DNA from 3 places in the Undibacterium sp. JH2W genome. Region 1 is predicted to be linked to each of the others. Evidence: predicted binding sites of a transcription regulator. Region 1 holds the regulator's gene; each other region holds the start of a gene.
The links. The regulator LexA, encoded in region 1, represses DNA repair genes until DNA is damaged. The targets are predictions, from matches to a motif close to ACTGTATNNNNATACAGT.
Positions count from the first base shown of each region.

Region 1 (7,593 bases):
GTCAATTTCTTCGCACAAGGCCAGGATTTCACGGGAGTTATCCATGTTATGCAACAAGGCTACCGCAGCTTTAACTTTCTCAGCGCAGCCCAGGCACAGTTCCGCCAGACGCTTGGCTTCTGGCGTGATTTCGCGGATATCGTACAGGGAGATAGTCTGGCCCGCATCTTCCAGCAAATCCAGAATATCGTCCATGCGCGTGATCAATTTATGAATATCATCGCGATCCAGGGGGGTGATGAAAGTCTTGTGCAAGAGTTCTATCGTATTGTAGGTGACAGTATCTGCCTGCTTTTCTATGCTCTCGATGGCGTGAACACGGATCTCCAGATCATCAAAGTTCGTCATCAGGGCAACCATTTCCTTGGAGCCTTTGACACATAACTCTGCATGCTGATTGAAGAGTTCAAAAAATTTGCCCTCGGTGGGCATCAAGCGTCCAAACATTTTATTCTCACTGAAAATATAAGATTTCTAGGTTTGCCCAGGCAAGCACCTGCAATCAAGCATGCCTGGCAACACTGTTCTACTTTTTAAGTCTTGATTTACTACTTTGCGTCTACCCACCAACACCAGCATTTTTGCTTAGAATTATTCACTATCACCATAAATCGACAGGGAACCAACATAGTTGTCGAACTTGGTATATTCGCCCAGGAAAGTCAGGCGCACACTGCCAATAGGACCATTACGCTGCTTACCAATAATGATTTCTGCAGTACCCTTATCAGGCGAATCCGGGTTGTACACCTGGTCACGATAAATAAACATGATGACGTCAGCATCCTGCTCAATCGCACCAGATTCGCGCAAGTCAGACATGACGGGGCGTTTATTTGGTCTTTGCTCCAGCGAGCGATTCAACTGTGACAAGGCAATCACGGGGCAATGTAGTTCTTTTGCCAGACCCTTCAAATTTCGGGAAATCTCGGAAATCTCGGTCGCACGGTTTTCACCAGCAGAGTTGGCTGACATCAATTGCAAGTAATCGACAATCACCAGTCCCAGCTTGCCACACTGGCGCGCCAGACGACGCGAGCGGGCGCGCAATTCTATGGAGCTCAGCGCTGGTGTTTCATCGATATACAATTGTGCTTCATTCATCTTTTGAATGGCGTGAGTCAAACGCGGCCAGTCTTCATCGGTCAATTTACCAACACGCAAGCGACTCTGATCCAGGCGCCCTACCGAACCCAGCATACGCATTGCCAGTTGAGCACCACCCATCTCCATGGAGAACACAGCGACTGGCAAGCCGCTGTCTATCGCCACGTTCTCACCGATGTTCAAGGAAAAGGCTGTCTTACCCATGGATGGACGACCAGCAACAATGACCAGATCACCAGGCTGCAAGCCTGAAGTCATTTTATCCAGATCGGCAAAACCAGTAGGGACACCGGTAATGTCATTTTGATTATCACGGTTATACAACTCGTCAATACGTTCGACCACTTGCGTCAGCAAGGGTTGAATCGCCTGGAAACCCTGGGCACCACGTGCGCCCTCTTCGGCAATCGCGAAAATCTTTGATTCAGCCTCATCCAGCATTTGCTTGACTTCTTTACCCTGGGGATTAAAGGCATTGCCGGAAATTTCATCTGCAACAGTAATCAGTTTGCGCAACACGCCACGGTCACGGACGATTTCTGCGTAGCGACGGATGTTGGCGGCTGAGGGGGTATTTTGTGCCAGCGCATTGAGATAAGTCAGGCCACCGGCATCTTCTGCCTTGCCTGTGCTCGTCAGCGCCTCAAAGACGGTAATGACGTCAGCCGGACGCGAGCTATTAATGAGTTTGACCATGCACTGGAAGATAATCCTGTGGTCATAGCGATAAAAATCTTCTTCGCCAATAAAGTCAGCGATACGGTCCCAGGCCGCGTTATCCAGCAATAGACCACCCAGAACAGATTGCTCTGCTTCTATGGAATGGGGGGGGACGCGTAGAGCGTCAACTTGAGGATCAGAACCAGCTTTCATGGCGCGCATTATAACCGTTAAATCAAACTACCAGAGCGTTCAAATTACGAGAAATTGGCGAGTTTGTGACAAGTTTGTGACAAACAGGTAAATCGGGTGATATTTCCCCCAAACATGAAAAAAGCCGGGAATTCCCGGCTTTTTTCCAGCAATTTGCAAAAAAACAAATTACGCGTGTTCGCCCACTACTGCAACGTTAACGTCAACTACAACGTCAGTGTGCAAAGCAACGGAAACACTATGTTCGCCAGCGATCTTCAACGGACCTTGTGGCAAACGTACTTGTGCTTTTTCTAAAGCGAAACCTTGTTTAGTCAGGGCTTCAGCGATATCAGCATTAGTAACGGAACCGAACAAACGGCCATCCACACCAGCTTTTTGTGTGATTTGTACGGTCAGACCGGACAGTTTTTCGCCTTGAGCTTGAGCTGCTGCCAATTTGGCGGCTGCTGCTTTTTCCAGTTCAGCGCGTTTTGCTTCGAATTCAGCAACTGCAGCTGTCGTAGCACGACGAGCCATACGTTGTGGAATCAAAAAGTTACGTGCATAGCCGTCTTTAACGCGAACTACATCACCCAGATTGCCGAGATTAACGACTTTATCCAACAGAATAACTTGCATATTTTTCTCCTTTACCTTGTCGTCAATTACGCTGTGTGCAAATCAGTGTATGGCAGCAACGCGAGGTAACGTGCACGTTTGATTGCAGTGTCAACTTGACGTTGATACAGCGCTTTTGTACCGGTCAAACGTGCTGGCATGATTTTGCCGTTTTCTTGCACGAAATCTTTCAGTGTGTCGATGTCTTTGTAGTCAACTTTTTCTACATGTGCTGCTGTGAAGCGGCAGAATTTTTTGCGCTTGAACAAAGGGTTTTGTTGTTGACGCTTTTGCTTCAATTTGCTTTTGTCGAATTTTTTACCGAATGCCATTTTTGGCTCCTAATCTAGTAAATGTGTCCCGAATTCAGTGACGTGAAAAACGAGACTTTTGCTATTGCGATTTTTGCGCGCTAAAAAACCGGTGAATTCCATGGGCTGTTCCAGGGCAATTTCTGTAAAACGCTGGGATATTTCACCAGCAGCCATCGCAGAAATCTCAAACTCGACCTGTCGAACTGCGTTCGCCTCACGAGTTTCTGAACTATGCATCAGGGTAGCAGAAGCTATCGGGATACCGGCCGGGGTGTAGCGCAATGCGCTTTTTTCCACAATCCGGGCTACGAGCTTCAGCTGATTCACTATTTTTTACGCGACCTTTGTCAATTATTAAGCAGCAGGCGCTTCAACACGTTGCGCTTTTGCAGCATCTTCTTTCTGAACAGCTTTCATCATAGGAGAAGGTGTTGTTTCTGCTTTTTTCAATTTGACTGTCAGGTGACGCAAAACAGCATCATTGAATTTAAATGCTGTTTCCAACTCGAGCAGAGTTTCAGCATCGCATTCGATGTTCAAGCAAACATAGTGTGCTTTTGCCAGTTTTTGAATCATGTAAGCCAATTGACGACGGCCCCAGTCTTCAACGCGATGGATTTGACCACCACGGGCTACAACACTTGCCTTGTAGCGCTCGATCATTGCAGGAACTTGCTCGCTCTGATCTGGATGTACGATAAATACGATTTCATAATGACGCATATATTCTCCTTGTGGACAATAAAATAGCCCGCCTCGGCGTCAAGACGAGTGCGGGAAGAGGAAAGCCGATAATAATAACCCAGTTTTTCATATTGATCAATTGGATCAGTGGCTTAGCTAAGTTATAGGCCGTTTTTCCATTAATAGTGAGGTATTTTTTCACATTTACTGGCGATCTCAGGGATTTTCACTTGCATATTCAGCTTTACTGTATAAAAATACAGACTGCTTGTATATACAGCATCTCAACACTAGAAAACGCCATGCTCAAACTCACTGCCCGCCAGGAGCAAATCCTGAACCTGATTAAAGACGCCATTCAAAACACGGGCTTCCCCCCCACTCGTGCAGAAATTGCGACAGAATTGGGGTTTCGCTCAACCAATGCAGCGGAAGAACATCTGCAAGCTCTGGCTCGCAAAGGCGTCATAGAAATTGCAGCAGGCACTTCACGCGGCATACGCCTGCTGGAGTCTGAGTTGTCCAGCCATATCACAGGCAAACAACTGGCGCTGCCCCACCCCGCCCTATTGCAACTTGCCCTGCCACTGGTTGGCCGCGTTGCTGCCGGCTCGCCAATACTGGCGAGCGAACATATCGAATCTACTTACCATGTGGACCCGGCCCTGTTCTCTGCCAAACCAGACTTCTTACTCAAGGTGCGCGGTATGTCCATGCGTGATGCTGGCATACTCGATGGTGACTTGCTGGCAGTCAAAAAAGCCGACAGTGCTCGCAATGGCCAGATCGTGGTGGCACGCCTGGGTGATGACGTGACCGTCAAACGTTACAAGAAGACTGGCAGCCTGATAGAACTGATGCCGGAAAACCCGGATTACCCTGTCATTAAAATTGGGGATACTGAAGAAGATTTCGCCTTGGAAGGCTTGGCGGTTGGCCTTATGCGCAATTGGGTTTGAGGTCAGACCGGGCGCGATTCAGCCTTTCCAATTGCACCATGCCCAGTCAGCATCTCAGGCACATTAATTATTGCCTGACAACAGACACTCATCGGCAGCAGACATAAAAAAACGTCCGGATATCCGGACGTTTTTTATTTCAGAGCGACAACTTAGTGTTCAAGAACTTTAGTGCTTAACTACGGTAGTATCTGCAGGCGTTTCAGTTGAGGTGGCTGCAGGTGTCGCCGCTGCCACTGGAACTGGTTCATCAATCAGAGGAACAGGCTGGGTTTCCAGAGCGATTTCCAGGACTTTGTCTATCCAACGAACCGGAATGATTTCCAGTTTGTTTTTGACATTGTCCGGAATCTCGGTCAGATCCTTGGCATTTTCCTCAGGTATCAACACAGTCTTGATACCACCACGGTGAGCGGCCAGCAATTTCTCTTTCAAGCCACCGATAGGCAATACTTCACCGCGCAAGGTAATCTCACCTGTCATGGCGACATCAGCACGCACTGGAATACCAGTGAAAACCGATACCAAAGCCGTGGTCATGGCGATACCAGCAGATGGGCCATCTTTCGGTGTAGCGCCTTCAGGTACGTGGATATGGATATCACTCTTCTCGAAAACGTCCGCCTTGATACCCAGACGCTTGGCACGACTGCGCACTACAGTGCGGGCTGCTTCTATCGATTCTTTCATGACGTCGCCCAGAGTACCGGTGCGGATAACGCCACCTTTACCAGGCATAGCCACGGCTTCTATGGTCAGCAAATCGCCGCCCACTTCAGTCCAGGCCAAACCAACTACCTGACCAATCTGGTTATCTTTAACGGCAACACCAAAGTCATAGCGACGTACACCCAGGTATTTATCCAGGTTCTTGGAATTGACCGTGGCTTTTTTCTCGGTCTTTTTCAACAAGAGCATTTTCACGACCTTGCGGCAAATCTTGGAGATTTCCCTTTCCAGAGAACGCACGCCAGCTTCACGTGTGTAATAGCGAATGATGTCGCGCAAAGCACTTTCTGCCACAGTGATCTCGCCCTCTTTCAAACCATTATTCTTGATTTGCTTAGGCAGCAGATAACGTTGTGCAATGCTGGTTTTTTCATCCTCGGTATAACCTGACAGACGTATTACTTCCATCCTGTCCAGCAGAGCTGGCGGGATATTGTAGGAGTTGGACGTCGCCACAAACATCACATCGGACAAATCGAAATCGACTTCGATATAGTGATCCGAGAAAGTATGATTTTGCTCAGGGTCCAGGACTTCCAGCAAGGCAGATGATGGGTCGCCACGGAAATCAGCCCCCATTTTGTCCACCTCATCCAGCAGGAACAGAGGATTGCGCACACCGACCTTGGACAGGCTTTGTAAAATCTTGCCTGGCATGGAGCCTATGTAAGTACGGCGATGGCCGCGAATTTCAGCCTCGTCACGCACGCCACCCAGAGCCATGCGCACGAACTTGCGGTTCGTGGCACGTGCGATGGATTGCCCCAGCGAGGTTTTACCCACACCTGGAGGACCTACCAGACACAGGATAGGGGCTTTCAGCTTGTCAACGCGCTGTTGTACTGCAAGATATTCCAGGATGCGTTCTTTGACCTTATCCAGGCCAAAGTGTTCGTCTTCCAGTACTTTTTCAGCATTCGTCAAATCATTATTGACCTTGGATTTTTTCTTCCACGGCAAATTGACGATGGTGTCGATGTAGTTGCGCACGACAGTAGCCTCTGCCGACATAGGGGACATCATTTTGAGTTTTTTCAACTCATTCTGCGCCTTGTCGCGAGCTTCTTTAGGCATCTTGGCGGCCAGGATTTTTTTCTCCAGCTCGTCAATATCAGCGCCCTCTTCACCCTCACCCAGCTCTTTTTGTATCGCCTTGACTTGTTCGTTCAGGTAATACTCGCGCTGGGATTTTTCCATCTGGCGCTTGACACGACCACGGATACGTTTCTCAACTTGCAGGATATCGAGCTCGCCTTCGAGCTGACCCAGCAAGTGTTCAAGGCGTTTTGCCACACTGAAAATTTCCAGGATGACTTGTTTTTGTTCCAGTTTCAAAGGCAGGTGCGCGGCGATGGTATCAGCTAGGCGACCAGCATCATCAATGCCGGACAGGGATGCAAGGATTTCTGGTGGAATTTTTTTGTTCAGTTTGACGTATTGGTCAAATTGCTGAACGATGGCGCGACGCATCGCCTCCACTTCTGATTCATCACCTTCATCAACGGCGATAGGAGTCAAGTCAGCAAAGAAATGCGATTCAGAATCATGGATCTTGCTGATGCGCGCACGTTGCGCACCTTCGACCAGTACCTTGACAGTACCGTCGGGCAATTTCAGCATTTGCAGGATATTGGCAATACAGCCAATTTCGTAAATGTCATCTGCCGAAGGTTCGTCCTTGGCAGCAGCTTTCTGGGCAGCAAGCATGATGCTCTTGCCTTGATCCATGGCAGCTTCAAGGGCTTTGATGGATTTGGGGCGTCCCACAAACAGAGGGATTACCATGTGCGGGAATACAACAACATCACGCAGTGGCAATAACGGCAATTGGGTTTGTTCGGTAATCAGAGTAGTCGTCATGGCGCACCTTTCATAAATACTGGTTAACAATGTTGGCGCACTGGGCGGAAACACAAGCCCATTCTGGAAAAAAACAATAAAAAAAGCCACTCAGAGAGCTTCCCCGGGTAGCTTTACGAATGAAGCCAGAATCGTTTTGTTAAACCATTGTACTTCGAATCAATTTAAAACAAGGCAAAATAAATAAAAAATGGAGAGCAAGCTCTCCATTTTCTTTTACTTCATGGCAAACAATGCCATCAGGCGCCTGCTACCTTGGGTTGCTCATGGTAAATCAACAAGGGTTTTGCACCATTTGTAATGGTACCTTCGTCAATCACCACCTTCTCCACATTTTGGTGGCTAGGCAAGTCATACATGACATCCAGCAGAGCATGCTCAAGAATGGAACGCAGGCCACGGGCACCTGTCTTGCGTGCAATAGCCTTCTTGGCGATCGCTTGCAGGGCTGCAGGACGGATTTCCAG
Region 1 is NZ_JBMPOT010000023.1:38,054-45,646, reverse strand. Features, by position in the region: gene ACO0LC_RS25715 (DUF47 domain-containing protein) at 1-447, opposite strand, end outside; gene ACO0LC_RS25710 (replicative DNA helicase) at 592-1,980, opposite strand; gene rplI (50S ribosomal protein L9) at 2,149-2,601, opposite strand; gene rpsR (30S ribosomal protein S18) at 2,628-2,912, opposite strand; gene priB (primosomal replication protein N) at 2,922-3,221, opposite strand; gene rpsF (30S ribosomal protein S6) at 3,249-3,617, opposite strand; gene lexA (transcriptional repressor LexA) at 3,881-4,537, shown strand; gene lon (endopeptidase La) at 4,706-7,126, opposite strand; gene clpX (ATP-dependent Clp protease ATP-binding subunit ClpX) at 7,366-7,593, opposite strand, start outside.

Region 2 (7,593 bases), on a different contig from region 1:
GGCGCGCTTGCCTTCAAACAATATGCGCGTCACATGGCAGCCAGTTTCCACTTGCAGATTATTGCGCTTGCCCAGATGCGGGTGCAGGTAGCCACGGGCGGCAGTCCAGCGTTCACCATTGTACTGGGTGACTTGGTAAATACCCACGCCTTCCTGCTCTTCACCGTTGAAATCCGTATTGATATTGAAGCCAGCCTGGCGGGCCGCTTCCAGGTAAATTTGCTGAAAGGGATTATCGCTGCGCAATTCACTGACATGCAGGGGGCCAGATTGCCCATGATAATGGCCGCCATGGGTCTGGTTGTTTTCTGACTTTTTGAAGTAAGGCAAGACTTCCTCAAAAGACCAGCCGGTATTGCCGAGTGCTGCCCACTGATCATAGTCTTGCCTGTGACCACGGATATACACCATGGCATTGAGGCCTGATGAGCCACCCAGCATCTTGCCACGCGGCTGGTAACCGCGCCTGCCATTCAGGCCGGGTTGCGGCAGGGTTTCAAAAGCCCAGTTATTCAGCTTGGTCGGCAACATCGCCACCACCCCCGCCGGGGTATTGACTACCCAGCTATCCCCCTTGCCACCGGATTCCAGTATGGTCACATGCAGATTAGGGTCTTCCGTCAGGCGGCCAGCCACGGCACAAGCGCCGGAACCGCCACCGACGACGATGTAGTCGGGTGCTTTGGTCATATTTGTCTCTTTGATATTTTAGTTTTTACAGTATTGCCGATTTTTTTGTTCGGGTGTAGCTTAAGATAGTAAATCTTCAGACTCCAGAACGTAAGGACAAATCCTGCCACGTTGCAGCCAAGGTGCAGATGAACAACAAGGTACTCTCAGTACAGGATGCAGTATTTCCGGCACACCCTTTCTCGGGTTTGCTGGCGATAGGCCGCGAGCGTGACTGGCGTCTGCAAGAGATCTTCCCTGCGCTGGGCCTGGATGTTGATGGGCTGGCACCCGAAGATGTGCGCGTCAGCTATACCCAGGCGCGCGAGAGTTTGCTGAAGGCGCGTCATCAGGGCGGTGCAGACCTGGGCATCTTGTCCGGTGCCCGCAAATCCCTGCCGGCACTTGGTGTCATGGCCAGTGGCATGCTGGCCCAGGCAAGCCTGGCTGAGGCCATGCATTTTGGTCTGGAATACCAGTTGATTGCTGGTGCCATGGTGCAATTGCAACTGGAGCAAGGTGAACACAGCTCGGTGCTGACAGCCCGTCCTTTGTTTGATGATAGTGAGCTGCAGGACTTTCTGGATGCTGACCACCTGGCAACGGCCATCAATGTCAGCCGTGCCCTGTGTGGTCCCGCATTGCAAATAGAAAGAGTGGAGTTGCGCGGCAACAGCAGGGCTAGCCGCGCTGTTGCAGAAGATTTTTTTTGCTGTCCCGTCATTTATGGCGCTGATGACAGTCGTCTCATCGTCAGCAACAATGTGCTCGCCACCCAGTTGATCAATCCTGATCCCGGGCTGGCTGCCGACAGTAAAATGCGCTGTGATGCAGAACTGGCAGCAGTCGGTTTGACGGGCAAACAAAGCCTGCTACACCAGCTGGTTGGCCTGCAATGTGAGTTTCATAGTGTGCCTGAACTGGCACAGGTGCTGGGTATCAGCGAGCGCTCCCTGCATCGCTTGCTGGCACGCGAAGGCTGTTCTTACTTCCAGATTGCAGAAAGCCTGCGCATGGAAAAGGCCAGGCATCTGTTGCGTAATACCAGCATCAGCCTGGACGATATTGCAGCGCAATTACACTATTCGGACAGCCGCAGTTTTCGCCGTGCATTCAAGCGGGCCGTGAACCTGACACCCTCAGAATTCAGGCAGCAGTATGAGAGCAGGACTGTTCAACGATAAACATCAAACTCAAACCAGAAAGTCGTTCCCTCTCCAGGAGCGCTGTTGAAACCGATTTGCCCATGCATTTTTTCCAGCATGGCCTTGGTGATGGATAAGCCCAGGCCAGTGCCACCTTTTTGCCGGGTATCGGTGCCATCGGCCTGGGTGAAGGGTTCAAACAAATGTTCTTGAAATTCAGGAGCGATGCCGGCACCCAGGTCACTGACTTCTACGCGGTAACGCGACTCTGTATTGACGATGCGCAGGACGACGGCTTCGCCCTCTTTGGAAAACTTGGCGGCATTGGAAATCAGGTTGGCCATGACTTGCATGAGCCTGTCATGGTCGGCCAGTATCCAGGCTTGTTTGGGATGCTGTTGCAGTTGCAGGCCAACCTTGAGTGAGGCCGCATAAGCCATATTCGATTCCAGCGAGCTTTTAACCAGGGCCACCAGGTCCACGGCTTCTGATTTGAAGATCATCTTGCCGCTGGCCAGTTTGTCCATGTCCAGAATATCATTAACCAGGGTGATGAGGCGCTTGCTGTTATTGTGGGCGATGCGTATCAGGTGCTCTGCCTGCCTGGGCAAGACCCCGCTGACGCCAGATTCCAGCAGGCTCAGCGAACCACGTATAGACGTCAGTGGCGTGCGCAATTCATGGCTGACGACAGAAATGAATTCTGTCTTCAGGCGATTCATGCGCAGCCTGTCGCTGATATCCATGGCAAAGGCCACCCAGTCACGCTCGGAGTTTTCCAGGTGGCTGAGACCCACCAGGATAGGGACACCGACATTTTCTCCTTGCTGCAACATGATTTCGAAGGGGGCGGTGGTGCCAGTCTGTATCAACTCCTTGTACGCCTGCTGGCAGATTTTCAAATCCTGTGGTGACAACAGGGTGTCCCAGACACTGGCTTGTGTCAGCAGGTAATTGCGGTCATAGCCGCTGAACTGGGTAAATACATCATTCACATCCAGTATCTGGCCTGATTCATTGCCCTGGATAATCCCGATCAGGCTGGAATTCATCAGCCTTTGCAGGCGTTGCTCACTGGTACGCAAGGCATCCAGGGTACTTCTTTGTTCTGTGACGTCCTCTATCATCCAGACTGCGCCACGGACATAGCTTTCTGTCGGCAAGGCACGCCCTGCCACACGGCCAGTGAAAGATTCGCCATTGTAGCGACGCAATTGCCATTCCAGTTCAACCAGTTCGTCAGCCTGCAAGCCGGGCACGACCTGGGCGCTAAAGGCTTGATAATCGTCCGGCCCCTGGTACAGGAAGGTGGTCTTCACCCCTATCATGGCCTGGGCATCGGGGAAGCGGCATAGTTCTGCCAATGCCTTGTTGGCCCTGACGATGAGACCGTCGCTGACAAACATGATACCTACTGGCGCATTGGTGATGAGGATTTCCAGTTCCCTGGCCAACTCCTTGTAGCGGTTCTTGTTGGCTTCTAGCAGCTCCTGGTTATGCCTCAGCATTTCCTCGGTTTGCTTGCGCTCGGTGATATCGATGTGCGTACCCACCATACGCAAGGGCTTGCCCTTGCTATCCCACTCGACGATGCTGCCCAAGGACATGATCCAGCGCCATTCACCCGCCCGGTTCCTTTGCCTGAACTCGGCGTGGTAATCCGCATTGCCCTGGGTGGTGGCATGGTTTTTATAGGCGCGCTTGAGATTGGCGACATCATCAGGATGCACACCGGTACCCCAGAAATAATCCCAGAAATGCTGGGGATTGTTAAAGTCTCCGGGTTCATAGCCCAACATCTGCAAATATTCGGCACTGAAGCTGCCTTCACCCGTTTGCAGGTTGATGTCATATAAACCCTGGTTCGAGGCTTTCATGACCAGGCGACGCTGGCGCTCGGCAGCCTGCAATCTTTGCTCTGTCAGCTTGCGTTCGGTATTGTCACTCAGGAAACCATGCCAGAGCACACTCCCATCATCGAGTTGCTCGGGAGTGGCGTCGCCAACCACCCAGCGGTCTTGCTGACCAGCAGAAACGATGCGGTATTCCTGATGCCAGGGGCTGAGTTCGGCGAAGGACTTGCGCACGGCCACTATCATCTTGGGCAAGTCTTCGGGATGGATTTTGGCAAACATGAAGCTGGCATCTTCACGTAATTGCTCAGGCTGGACGCCAAAAAATGCGACTACCGCATCGCTGGCATAGGGTAGGCAAAAACGGCCATCCGGATAACGCCGGAATTGATAAAACATGCCCGGCAGACAGCGTGAAAAATTTGATAACAAGGCATGGCTGCGCTGTAAAGCTGCCAGCTCGGTTTCTTCCGATGTGAGCTTGGCAGACATGGCAGGATCTTCAGACATGCTTGTTCATCTTGTATGCTTAGCGGTACAGTGCCGTGATTTCATCAAAGAAGTCGTAGACACCTTGCTCACTCATCTTGCGCGCATTCGACAATTCACCTCCCTTGGAGGCGTACAAGACCGTGTTATCCGGTCTTAGCAAGACGGCTGCTGGTATGCCTTTCTTGGTGGGGTTGCCATATAAATCCACCAATTCCTTGTTTTTATCAAACTGCCCTACATTCACCTTCACAGTGATGAACTTGCTGGCCAGCAGCGGCTCATTCTTGCCATGCATGGACTTATCCAGTTCCAGACAATCCTTGCACCAGTTGGCACCAAAAATGACCAGGACTTTTTTATCTGTCTTTTTGGCATCTGCCAGGGCCTTGTTGACAACAGCCTGGGCATCCGCAGCTTCATCATAGGCTTGTGGCGTGGCAGCGCTGGCCGAACTGATACCTGAAACCAGGCTGAATGCAAAAATAAGGGAAAGCAGTTTTTTCATCATCGTTCCATCAGAAAATTCAGGAAAAAAGCAGGAAATGCAGGATCGGTCTATCTTAGCTCAAACTACATCTGGCTGTAATTCCTTGTTGCGGCTAAAATCAATTTCGCTGTATGTATGTCCAGTTATATGTCGATTTCAGGATAAAATAAGGTATTAGCGTATAAGCATAAGAGCTTGCCAGGATTTTTTTGAAAAAAATTATTAATAGGGGCAGTGATTGCTCTTACGCAGCGACAGAAAAGTGCGATGCAGCCACGCTGCAAAGTGATGTATTTCCAGGCGATTTTTGATTACTATGAATAATAAACAACGCCGGATTGCCCATTTGGATATGGATGCTTTTTATGCATCTGTTGAGCTATTGCGATATCCAGAACTGCGGGGGCAGGCGGTGCTGATAGGAGGCGGCTCTGCGCATCGCCCTATACCCAAAGGCGATGGCACGCATGAGTTTTCACGGATAAAAGACTATGTCGGTCGCGGTGTTGCTACCACGTCGACTTATGCGGCGCGGGCACTGGGCATCTTTTCTGCCATGGGCATCATGAAGGCCGCCAAGCTGGCGCCGGATGTCTTTTTGCTGCCTACGGATTTTGAATCCTATCGTCACTACTCCCGGCTGTTTAAAGAAGCAGTAGGCAAGATTGCCCCCAAAATTGAAAATCGCGGCATAGATGAAATCTATCTCGACCTGTCAGATCATCCGCAGGAGACGCGCGCCCTGGCCAGCAGTTTGAAGCAGGCAGTCTTTGAGTCGACTGGTCTGACTTGCTCGATTTGTGTGGCACCCAATAAGCTGCTGGCAAAGATAGGCTCTGATCTGGAAAAGCCTGATGGCCTGACCATCCTGAATATGGAAGATGTGCCAACACGGATATGGCCCTTGGCCGTGAAAAAAGTGAATGGCATAGGCCCAAAATCAACCGAGCGCCTGGCTAGCCTGGGTATCAATACGGTTGGTGAACTGGCAAGTGCAGACCTGGGTTTGCTGCAAACCACTTTCGGCAGCAATTATGCTGGCTGGCTCTACAATGCGGCGCGTGGTATTGATGACAGGGAGATTTCCACCGAGTCAGAACCCAAGGTCATCAGCAGAGAAACCACATTTGACCGCGACCTGCATGCCGTTCATGACAGGGCGGTTTTGACAGATATTTTTACCGATCTCTGCACTCGCCTGGCGCGGGACTTAACAGTCAAGGGCTATCGCTGTAAAACCGTAGGTATCAAGATTCGCTACACCGATTTTCGTATCTCTACACGTGACATCACCATTCCTGTGGCGACAGCTGATCCCGCCATCATACGCAGGACGGCTGGTGAATGTCTGCGCAGAGTAGCCCTGGAAAACCGGTTTCGCTTGTTAGGTGTCAGGGCCAGTGCCCTGGTGAGAGAGGCGGATGTCAGCAATGAACGTCAGGTCAGCCAGGGTAGTTTGTTTGATGAAATCTAGCGGGCTGTCAGGGCTGGGCATTTTGCATTTGCTGGAAATACAGGTTTTCAATTTTCCTGAGATTGAGTTTCTCCAGGTAGGGATTGATGAGTTGCTGATATTTTAATCCACGCTCATTGCGCTGAAAGCAGATGTGCAGCGAAAAGTTGATGACTTCCCTGGGATGAAAAATTATGCTTTCCTGACTGCTCTTCAGACTGGGTTCTGTAATTAACAACTGTCGCAAGACATCCTTGCTGATGATGACCAGGTCGACACGCCCCGCCATCAGTTTGCGTAAATTGCTGATGTCTGAAGGTGCCACGTCAAGTTTCAATTGTTCTTTTTTAACCTGGGCATCAAATTCCTCGCCATTGGCATAATCTTGCACCACACCTATGGTCAGGCCCTTCAAGTCGGTATAATTTTTCCAGTCGAAATGCCGCTCTTTCAAGGCCGCCAGGCCTATGATGCTGTTACCCAAAGGCGCTGAAAAATAACAGGTTTTTTCCCTTTCCTTCAAATAAAAGGCAGGGAAGTATCCTGCATAGGATGGATCATTGAGCCCCAGCTGCACGGCGCGGCTCCAGGGCGTGTAACTGATATGCGTATCCATGCCCGCTTGCAGAGCTGCCGCTTTGACGATGACCGCAGTCAGCCCTTCGTCTGGCAGATGTGAACCCACATAGGGGGACCACTCCAGCGAGGCTAGTTGCATGACAGGTCGGTCAGCGGCAATAGACGATGCGCCTACCAGACTGGCAGCGAAGATAAACAGAAAACGGAACAACCGAATACTCATGGCATAGGGCTAGCTTTGATAAAAATTGAGTGTAGCGCAAGTATGTCGGGGCAATTTTAAGAGATAGTTACATGCTTGCTGCGTTCCAGTCGCTCACTGCCACCTGCTGCAATTGCTTCAAATGTATCGTCAAGCATGGTGAAAATATCCCAGTGATCAATCTGTTTTTGCAATGCGATGGCCTGGATAAGCGTTAATTCCAGTTCAGCTTCGCGCTTACCTTTCCATAATTTGTCGGCAGCAGCGACAGATAACTCTTCCAGGTTCAAGTCACCGTGTTGCCATTGTGCATGGCTGACACAGCACCGCGCGACTATCTTTTGTACCCCATGATCCAGTAGCATTTTTTCACCGACAGGCTCATGCAGGGAACCCGGGCCATCTAATTCATTGGGATGCAGGATTTTTCCGGCGTCATGGATGGCGACACCAAGGCGTATCAGATTTGCATCGAATTGCAAATCCATGTTTTCAAACTTTGAAATCAGTATTTCCGCTGCTTCGCCAACCAGTTTGACGTGAGTGAGCAGGCGTTCTGATGCGCCAAGTTGCGAAAGCAATTGGTAGGCTTCAGTAGTGGTGTTGAGCATCATGCGCGTTCGTGAAAACTAATAAAATAGGCTCGCACAGACTGATGTGCAAGCCTATTCCTTGTTGTATGACTATTTATTTGAAATCGCCAGCGAATACAC
Region 2 is NZ_JBMPOT010000001.1:339,003-346,595, forward strand. Features, by position in the region: gene ACO0LC_RS01515 (GMC family oxidoreductase) at 1-690, opposite strand, end outside; gene ACO0LC_RS01520 (AraC family transcriptional regulator ligand-binding domain-containing protein) at 819-1,853, shown strand; gene ACO0LC_RS01525 (PAS domain-containing protein) at 1,844-4,177, opposite strand; gene ACO0LC_RS01530 (thioredoxin family protein) at 4,197-4,664, opposite strand; gene dinB (DNA polymerase IV) at 4,963-6,120, shown strand; gene ACO0LC_RS01540 (substrate-binding periplasmic protein) at 6,128-6,901, opposite strand; gene ACO0LC_RS01545 (HD domain-containing protein) at 6,958-7,494, opposite strand; gene ACO0LC_RS01550 (M16 family metallopeptidase) at 7,568-7,593, opposite strand, start outside.
Region 2: dinB (DNA polymerase IV) is a predicted target of LexA. The motif match lies at 4,773-4,790, and genes of this name have one in related genera.

Region 3 (7,593 bases), on a different contig from region 1:
CCGGTCTATGGTCTCTGCCCAGGTCGATAGCCAGGTATGAAACAGACCATTGACTGCTACCTGGTGATGCTTGTGCAAAGACCAGTACATCCATTTTGCCAAAGTACCCTCGATGAAAACCGAGCCGCTGGCGATGGCCCCCATGAGGCTGCCGACTGTGCTGTAATTACCCAGCGACACCAGCGAACCGTGATCCTTGTAAGTAAATGCCAGTAAGGACTTGCCTTGCAGCTGGCGCACCAATGACTTGGCCAAAGTCGTGGCTTGTTGATGGGCTGACTGCGCGCGCGGCGGCACATTCGGCAAACCTTCGCCTTGTGGACAGGCGCAGCAATCACCCAGGGCAAAAATGGAGGGATCTCGCGTGGTTTGCAAGTTGCGGTTAACAACCAGTTGGTTGATACGGTTGCATTCCAAGTCATCCAGGTCTTTCAAGAATTCAGGAGCCTTGATGCCAGCGGCCCACACCACGATGCCACTGGGGATGAATTTGCCACTGGCCATCTCTACACCAGCCTTGGAAACTTCAACGACTTTTTCATTGGTATGTACTTCGATGGCGATGCTGCGCAATTCACGGGCGACAGATTCTGACAGGCGTTCAGGCAGCATTTGCAGCAGGCGCGGGGCAGCATCAACAATAACAATCTTCAAATCTTTTTCTGGATGGAAGTTAACCAGGCCGTAGCTCGACAGAATTTTGGTGGTCATGTGCAACTCGGCCGCCAGCTCTACCCCGGTTGCACCACCACCTATGATAGTGACCGTAAAACGACCTTCCCCAGCAGCCTGAGCCTGGGTTTGTGCACGCAAACAGCAATTGATGAGTTTTTGGTGGAAGCGCTCGGCTGCTGCCAGTGAATCAAGCATGATGCTGTTCTCGCGCGCACCTGGCGTACCAAAGTCATTGGTCTGGCTGCCCAGGGCAATCACCAGGCTATCATAGGGTATGGCCTGGCGTGGCAATAACTCTATGCCGTTTTCATCCAGAGTCGGAGCGAGGTAGATTTCTTTCTTGTCACGCGACAAGCCATCCATGCGCCCGAGACGAAAATCAAAATGATTTGATCTGGCCAGGGCAAAGTACTCACGTTCATCCGCGTGGCTATCGAGGGTGCCTGCGGCAACCTGATGCAATAAAGGTTTCCACAAATGGGTACGGCTGGCATCCACCAGTGTGATGATGGCCTTGCCACTCTTGCCTAATTTCTTGCCCAGGCGAACTGCCAGTTCCAGCCCGCCGGCACCACCGCCAACGATGGTAATTCTATGTACTGTCTCCTTGTTTTGCGTATCCACGATGACTCCCTTAATATTAAAAATGTATTCCCTTGGCGGCGATCAATCAATGAATCAATTAATCAGTGCCACGGGAATGCATTTTTGTCAGGAGTCCATGACAAATTGCAATCAGAGTATACACATATGCGGACTAGTGTAGGTTGGTATACCGCCTACTACAGTAATTTAGAAATGCAAGTCTAAAAGACTGATGATTTTGCTAGATTTATACTATCGCTTCTGCATGTCATATAGATAAAAATATTCCTTACGAGTAGTAACGATTTTGCCGAATATTTAAGCAGGATTCAGGTAGAATAGCGCTTCTTCGAATTTCCCCCTTCCCTGATCGTGCAAATCGGCTCTTACGTGCTGCGTAATAATATTTTTGTTGCTCCCATGGCTGGTGTGACTGACAGACCTTTCCGTCAGTTGTGCAAAGAACTGGGTGCGGGTTATGCCGTGTCTGAAATGGCAGCCTCCAACCCCAAGCTTTGGGAAACAGAAAAATCCACGCGCCGTACCAACCATGAAGGCGAAATGGAACCCAAGGCCGTGCAGATTGCCGGTGCTGATCCACAAATGCTGGCCGATTGCGCCAGGCATAATGTTGATAAAGGTGCGCAAATCATCGATATCAACATGGGTTGCCCGGTTAAAAAGGTCTGTAATGCCTGGTGTGGCTCTGCCTTGTTGCAGCATGAAAACCTGGTTGGTCAGATACTGGATGCGGTGGTCGGCGCAGTCGATGTGCCGGTCACACTCAAGTTTCGTACCGGCTGGGACAGGGCCAATAAAAATGCCCTGAATATTGCCCGCATGGCAGAAGCGGCTGGCATACAAATGCTGACCCTGCATGGGCGCACCCGTGCCGATGGTTATAAGGGTAATGCCGAATATGAGACCATTGCTGCCGTCAAGGCCGCAGTCAATATCCCCGTAGTTGCCAATGGCGACATCACGACACCGGAAAAAGCCAAATATGTCTTGGAGGCCACCGGTGCTGACGCCATCATGATAGGCCGGGCGGCGCAAGGCCGACCGTGGATCTTTCGCGAGATCGAGCATTTCCTCAATACCGGCGAGCATTTACCTGCCCCACTGATTTCTGAAGTTCGTGGACTCATGGATGCCCATTTGAAAGCGCACTATGCCTTTTATGGTGACTATCTGGGCGTACGAACGGCACGCAAACACATAGGCTGGTATATGCAAGACCTGGTAGGCGGGGAAGAATTCCGGCAACAAATGAACTTACTGACGGATTGTGATGAACAACTTGCCGCCGTCAGCAGTTTTTTTGATCACATGGCTGGGGAGCGGTTACAATACCGCCCCTTTGAAGAAAAACTGGCAGCATAAGACAAAGTACTTTTACAAAAAATAAATTGTCTTGCCGTCCATGAAGCATGGACTACCCGCCGCCTGGCTTAACCGAACAGTGATAAAAACAGCATGAGCAAAGATAGCATTCAAGACGCCGTCCACAAAAACCTGGAAAAGTATTTCCGTGACCTGGGCGAGCAACCCGCATCCAATATTTACGACATGGTCGTGTTAGCCGTTGAAAAACCGATGTTAGAAATGGTCATGACGCGCGCATCGAGCAACCAGTCACAAGCCGCCGATATGTTGGGCATTAACCGGAACACCTTGCGCAAGAAATTGCAGCAGCACGGTTTGCTTTAATCCATCCGCGAGGCTTGACACCGATTTCCTTACTCACATCAAAAATCATGATCAAACAAGCCCTCATTTCCGTCTCCGACAAGACCGGTGTGCTCGAATTTGCACGTGAATTGTCTGCGCTCGGTGTCAAGCTCTTGTCCACGGGTGGCACAGCCAAGCTCTTGGCTGACAATGGCCTGCCTGTTACCGAAGTGGCTGACTACACCGGCTTCCCTGAGATGCTCGATGGCCGTGTCAAGACCCTGCACCCTAAAGTGCATGGCGGTATTCTGGCACGCCGTGATTTTCCTGAACATGTGGCAGCGCTGGAACAGCATGGCATTCCTACCATAGACATGGTGGTGGTCAACCTGTACCCGTTCCAGCAAACTGTCGCCAAGGGTGAATGCTCACTTGAAGATGCGATAGAAAATATCGACATCGGCGGACCAACCATGTTGCGCTCTTCTGCCAAGAACCACAAAGACGTCACAGTCATTGTTGACCCTGCTGATTATGCCGTCGTGCTGGCAGAGATGAAGGCGAACCAGAACGTCGTCAGCTATGACACCAAGTTCACGCTGGCAAAAAAAGTATTTGCTCACACAGCACAATACGATGGTGCCATCACCAACTATCTGACCAGCCTGGGTGAAGACAAGGCACACACCACACGCAGCGCCTATCCGCAAACCCTGAACCTGCATTTTGAAAAAGTGCAGGAAATGCGTTACGGCGAAAACCCGCATCAGTCAGCCGCCTTCTATCGCGACCTGAAATCCCTGGAAGGTTCGCTGGCCAACTACAAGCAATTGCAAGGCAAGGAACTGTCTTACAACAATATCGCCGATGCCGATGCCGCATGGGAATGCGTGAAGTCTTTCGCTGAATCTGCCTGCGTCATCGTCAAGCATGCCAATCCTTGCGGCGTGGCTGTTGCACCTACACCGTTTGATGCCTACAGCAAGGCTTTGCAGACTGACCCGACTTCTGCATTTGGCGGCATCATTGCCTTCAACCGAGAACTCGATGGCAAGGCTGCGGAAATCGTCGCCAAACAATTCGTTGAAGTATTGATCGCGCCATCTTTCACAGCCGAAGCAAAACAGATTTTCGCTGCAAAACAAAATGTGCGCCTGCTGGAAATTTCTCTGGGCAATGACTTCAACCAATACGATATGAAGCGTGTTGGCGGTGGCTTGCTGGTACAGGCACCAGATGCGAAAAACGTCTTGCAGGAAGAACTGCGCGTCGTCTCAAAATTGCAGCCAACTCCGCAACAAATGGCTGACATGATGTTCGCCTGGCGCGTGGCCAAGTATGTCAAATCAAATGCCATCGTCTTCTGCGGCAATGGCATGACACTGGGTGTAGGTGCTGGCCAGATGAGCCGCATAGACTCTGCCCGCATCGCCTCCATCAAGGCACAGAATGCTGGTTTGACTTTGACCGGTTCTGCGGTAGCGTCTGACGCCTTCTTCCCCTTCCGTGATGGTCTGGATGTGGTGGTCGATGCTGGCGCTACTTGCGTGATCCACCCGGGTGGCTCCATGCGTGACCAGGAAGTGATCGATGCTGCGGATGAACGTGGTGTGGTCATGGTCTATACCGGTACGCGTCATTTCCGTCATTGATGCAGTGTTGATGTATTAAATGATGTATATGCGGCCCTGATTATTCAGGGCCGTTTTTCATTCCTCCTTCTCATCCTCATGGCTTACGTCTATATTCTTGCCAGTGCCAGAAATGGCACTTTGTATGTTGGTGTTACTAGCGATTTGATCGCACGTGTTTATCAGCATAAGAATGAATTCGTCGACAGTTTTACTTCGAAATATAAAATTCATCAATTGGTCTGGTTTCATCAGACTGACTCCATCCTTTCTGCCATTCAACGCGAAAAGCAAATCAAGGCCTGGAAGCGGGAATGGAAGATCAGATTGATTGAAGAAACCAATCCTTATTGGCGGGATTTGTATTTGGATATTGTTTGAGCCGAACAAGTACGTGACTGGTTAAATCTTCCATATTTAATTGACGTCGCTCCAGCGAAGGCTGGAGCCTAGCGGCATTCGCCGCCCACAAATACGATTCGCAAAGCATTAACAACTCACAGCATGCAACGTACATTAATCACAAATAACAATAGTCGAAAGTGATCACGCACTCACATAGCAACAAATAAAAATCCACACTGATACGCTATACTCCCCAGCAAGACCCGTTCAGCAACATCAGCACCAGCCCATAGATACCAACAAAACAATTCATGAAAATCCTAGGCATAGACCCCGGCTTGCGTACCACCGGTTTTGGCGTCATCCATAAACAGGGCAGCAAGCTGACATATATCGCCTCAGGCACGATCAAGACTATCGATGGCACTTTGCCCGAACGCTTGAAGACAATTTTGTCAGGCGTTTCAGAAATAGTGCGTACTTACCAGCCCGATTGTGCGGCGATAGAAAAAGTCTTCGTCAACGTCAATCCACAGTCCACATTGCTGTTGGGGCAAGCCCGTGGAGCGGCGATATGCGCGCTGGTGGCGGCTGACCTGGCAGTGGCAGAATACACTGCCTTGCAAGTCAAACAAGGCGTGGTTGGTCATGGCCGCGCCAAGAAAGAGCAGGTACAGGACATGGTGCAACGCCTGCTGGCTTTGTCCGGCCTGCCTGGCAGTGATGCTGCCGATGCACTGGGCGTGGCGATTTGCCATGCGCATAGTGGCGACACTCTGGCAACCCTGGGTGCCATTGCTCCCGGCCTGGCCAAGAAGGGCTTGCGCGTCAAGGGCGGACGTCTCGTAGGTTAGCTCCTGCCCGATCTCATTTCATTGCAGTATCGCAATATCCATATAATTTCCCCGCATTTGCCTCGTCAAATGCGCCAGAATCGTTTACTATCACTGCTTATTCATACAGTATGAAAGCAGTCTCATGATAGGTCGCATTGCAGGCACTCTGATAGAAAAGAATCCTCCGCAATTGCTGGTCGATTGCCAGGGTGTGGGCTATGAGGTTGATGTGCCCATGAGCACTTTCTATAACCTGCCGCATCTGGGTGAAAAAGTGGTCTTGCTGACCCATCTGGCGATACGTGAAGATGCGCATGTGCTGTTTGGTTTTGGTACTGCAGAAGAGCGCAGCACCTTCAAGCAATTGATCAAGATCAGCGGCGTCGGTGCCCGCACTGCCCTCTCCATATTGTCCGGCATGTCAGTAGCCGACCTGGCACAGGCGATTACCCTGCAAGAGGCCGGACGCCTGACCCGCGTGCCTGGCATAGGCAAGAAAACTGCTGAAAGGTTATTGCTCGAACTAAAGGGCAAACTCGGTGCGGACCTGGGTAATGCCACTGCGGCACTGGCGGCAGGAGACCACAGCGCCGACATTCTGAATGCCTTGCAGGCACTTGGTTATTCTGACAAGGAAGCCTTGCTGGCCATGAAGTCTGTGCCTGCAGGTAGTGGCGTCTCTGACGGTATCAAACTGGCATTGAAAGCCTTGTCCAAGGGTTAAGCGATGACGATACAGACCGACAATCTTTCTTCCAACTTCAGCGAGCCGCGCATTATCTCGGCCACGCCCAGTTCTCCCAATGAAGAAGCGATAGAACGCGCCCTGCGCCCCAAACAACTTGATGAATATGTGGGGCAGGAAAAGATACGCGGCCAACTGGAAATTTTCATCACTGCTGCGCGCCAGCGCAGTGAAGCACTTGACCATACCCTGTTGTTTGGCCCGCCCGGTCTGGGCAAGACCACACTGGCGCATATCATTGCACGTGAGATGGGTGTCAACCTGCGCCAGACTTCTGGCCCGGTGCTGGAGCGTGCCGGTGACCTGGCGGCCCTGCTGACTAACCTGGAAGCCAATGATGTGCTCTTCATTGACGAGATACATCGTCTGTCGCCTGTCGTAGAAGAGATTTTGTACCCGGCGCTGGAAGATTACCAGATCGACATCATGATAGGCGAAGGCCCGGCAGCTCGCTCGGTCAAACTGGACTTGCAGCCTTTTACCCTGGTTGGCGCAACTACCCGCGCTGGCATGCTGACCAACCCGCTGCGCGACCGCTTCGGTATCGTCGCCAGACTGGAATTTTATACGCCTGAAGAATTGACCAAGATCGTGACCCGCTCAGCCTCATTGTTAGGTGCGCCGATACAGGCTGATGGTGCGCGTGAAATCGCCAAGCGGGCCCGTGGTACACCGCGTATTGCCAACCGCCTGCTGCGGCGGGTACGCGATTATGCCGAGGTCAAGGGCAATGGCGAAATCACCAAGGGCATTGCCGATGCGGCATTGAAGATGCTGGATGTCGATGCCGTTGGCTTTGATCTCATGGACAGAAAACTGCTGGAAGCCATCCTCTTCAAATTTGGTGGTGGTCCGGTAGGCCTGGACAACGTCGCTGCAGCCATAGGCGAAGAACGCGACACCATAGAAGATGTACTGGAACCCTATCTGATACAGCAGGGTTTTTTGCAACGCACGCCCAGAGGCAGGATAGCAACGCCGTCCGCGTATGAGCATTTTGGCGTGACCATGCCCAGATCGGGCAATAACGGTGACTTATGGGGCGGTAGTTAATACGCTGACCTCTCCATGGTTTGTGCTCAATCCAACCGAATTTGATGCCATG
Region 3 is NZ_JBMPOT010000027.1:35,752-43,344, reverse strand. Features, by position in the region: gene ACO0LC_RS26885 (NAD(P)/FAD-dependent oxidoreductase) at 1-1,299, opposite strand, end outside; gene dusB (tRNA dihydrouridine synthase DusB) at 1,633-2,643, shown strand; gene ACO0LC_RS26875 (helix-turn-helix domain-containing protein) at 2,737-2,970, shown strand; gene purH (bifunctional phosphoribosylaminoimidazolecarboxamide formyltransferase/IMP cyclohydrolase) at 3,018-4,583, shown strand; gene ACO0LC_RS26865 (GIY-YIG nuclease family protein) at 4,662-4,943, shown strand; gene ruvC (crossover junction endodeoxyribonuclease RuvC) at 5,219-5,761, shown strand; gene ruvA (Holliday junction branch migration protein RuvA) at 5,886-6,467, shown strand; gene ruvB (Holliday junction branch migration DNA helicase RuvB) at 6,471-7,541, shown strand; gene ACO0LC_RS26845 (2-keto-4-pentenoate hydratase) at 7,591-7,593, shown strand, end outside.
Region 3: ruvA (Holliday junction branch migration protein RuvA) is a predicted target of LexA. The motif match lies at 5,854-5,871, and genes of this name have one in related genera.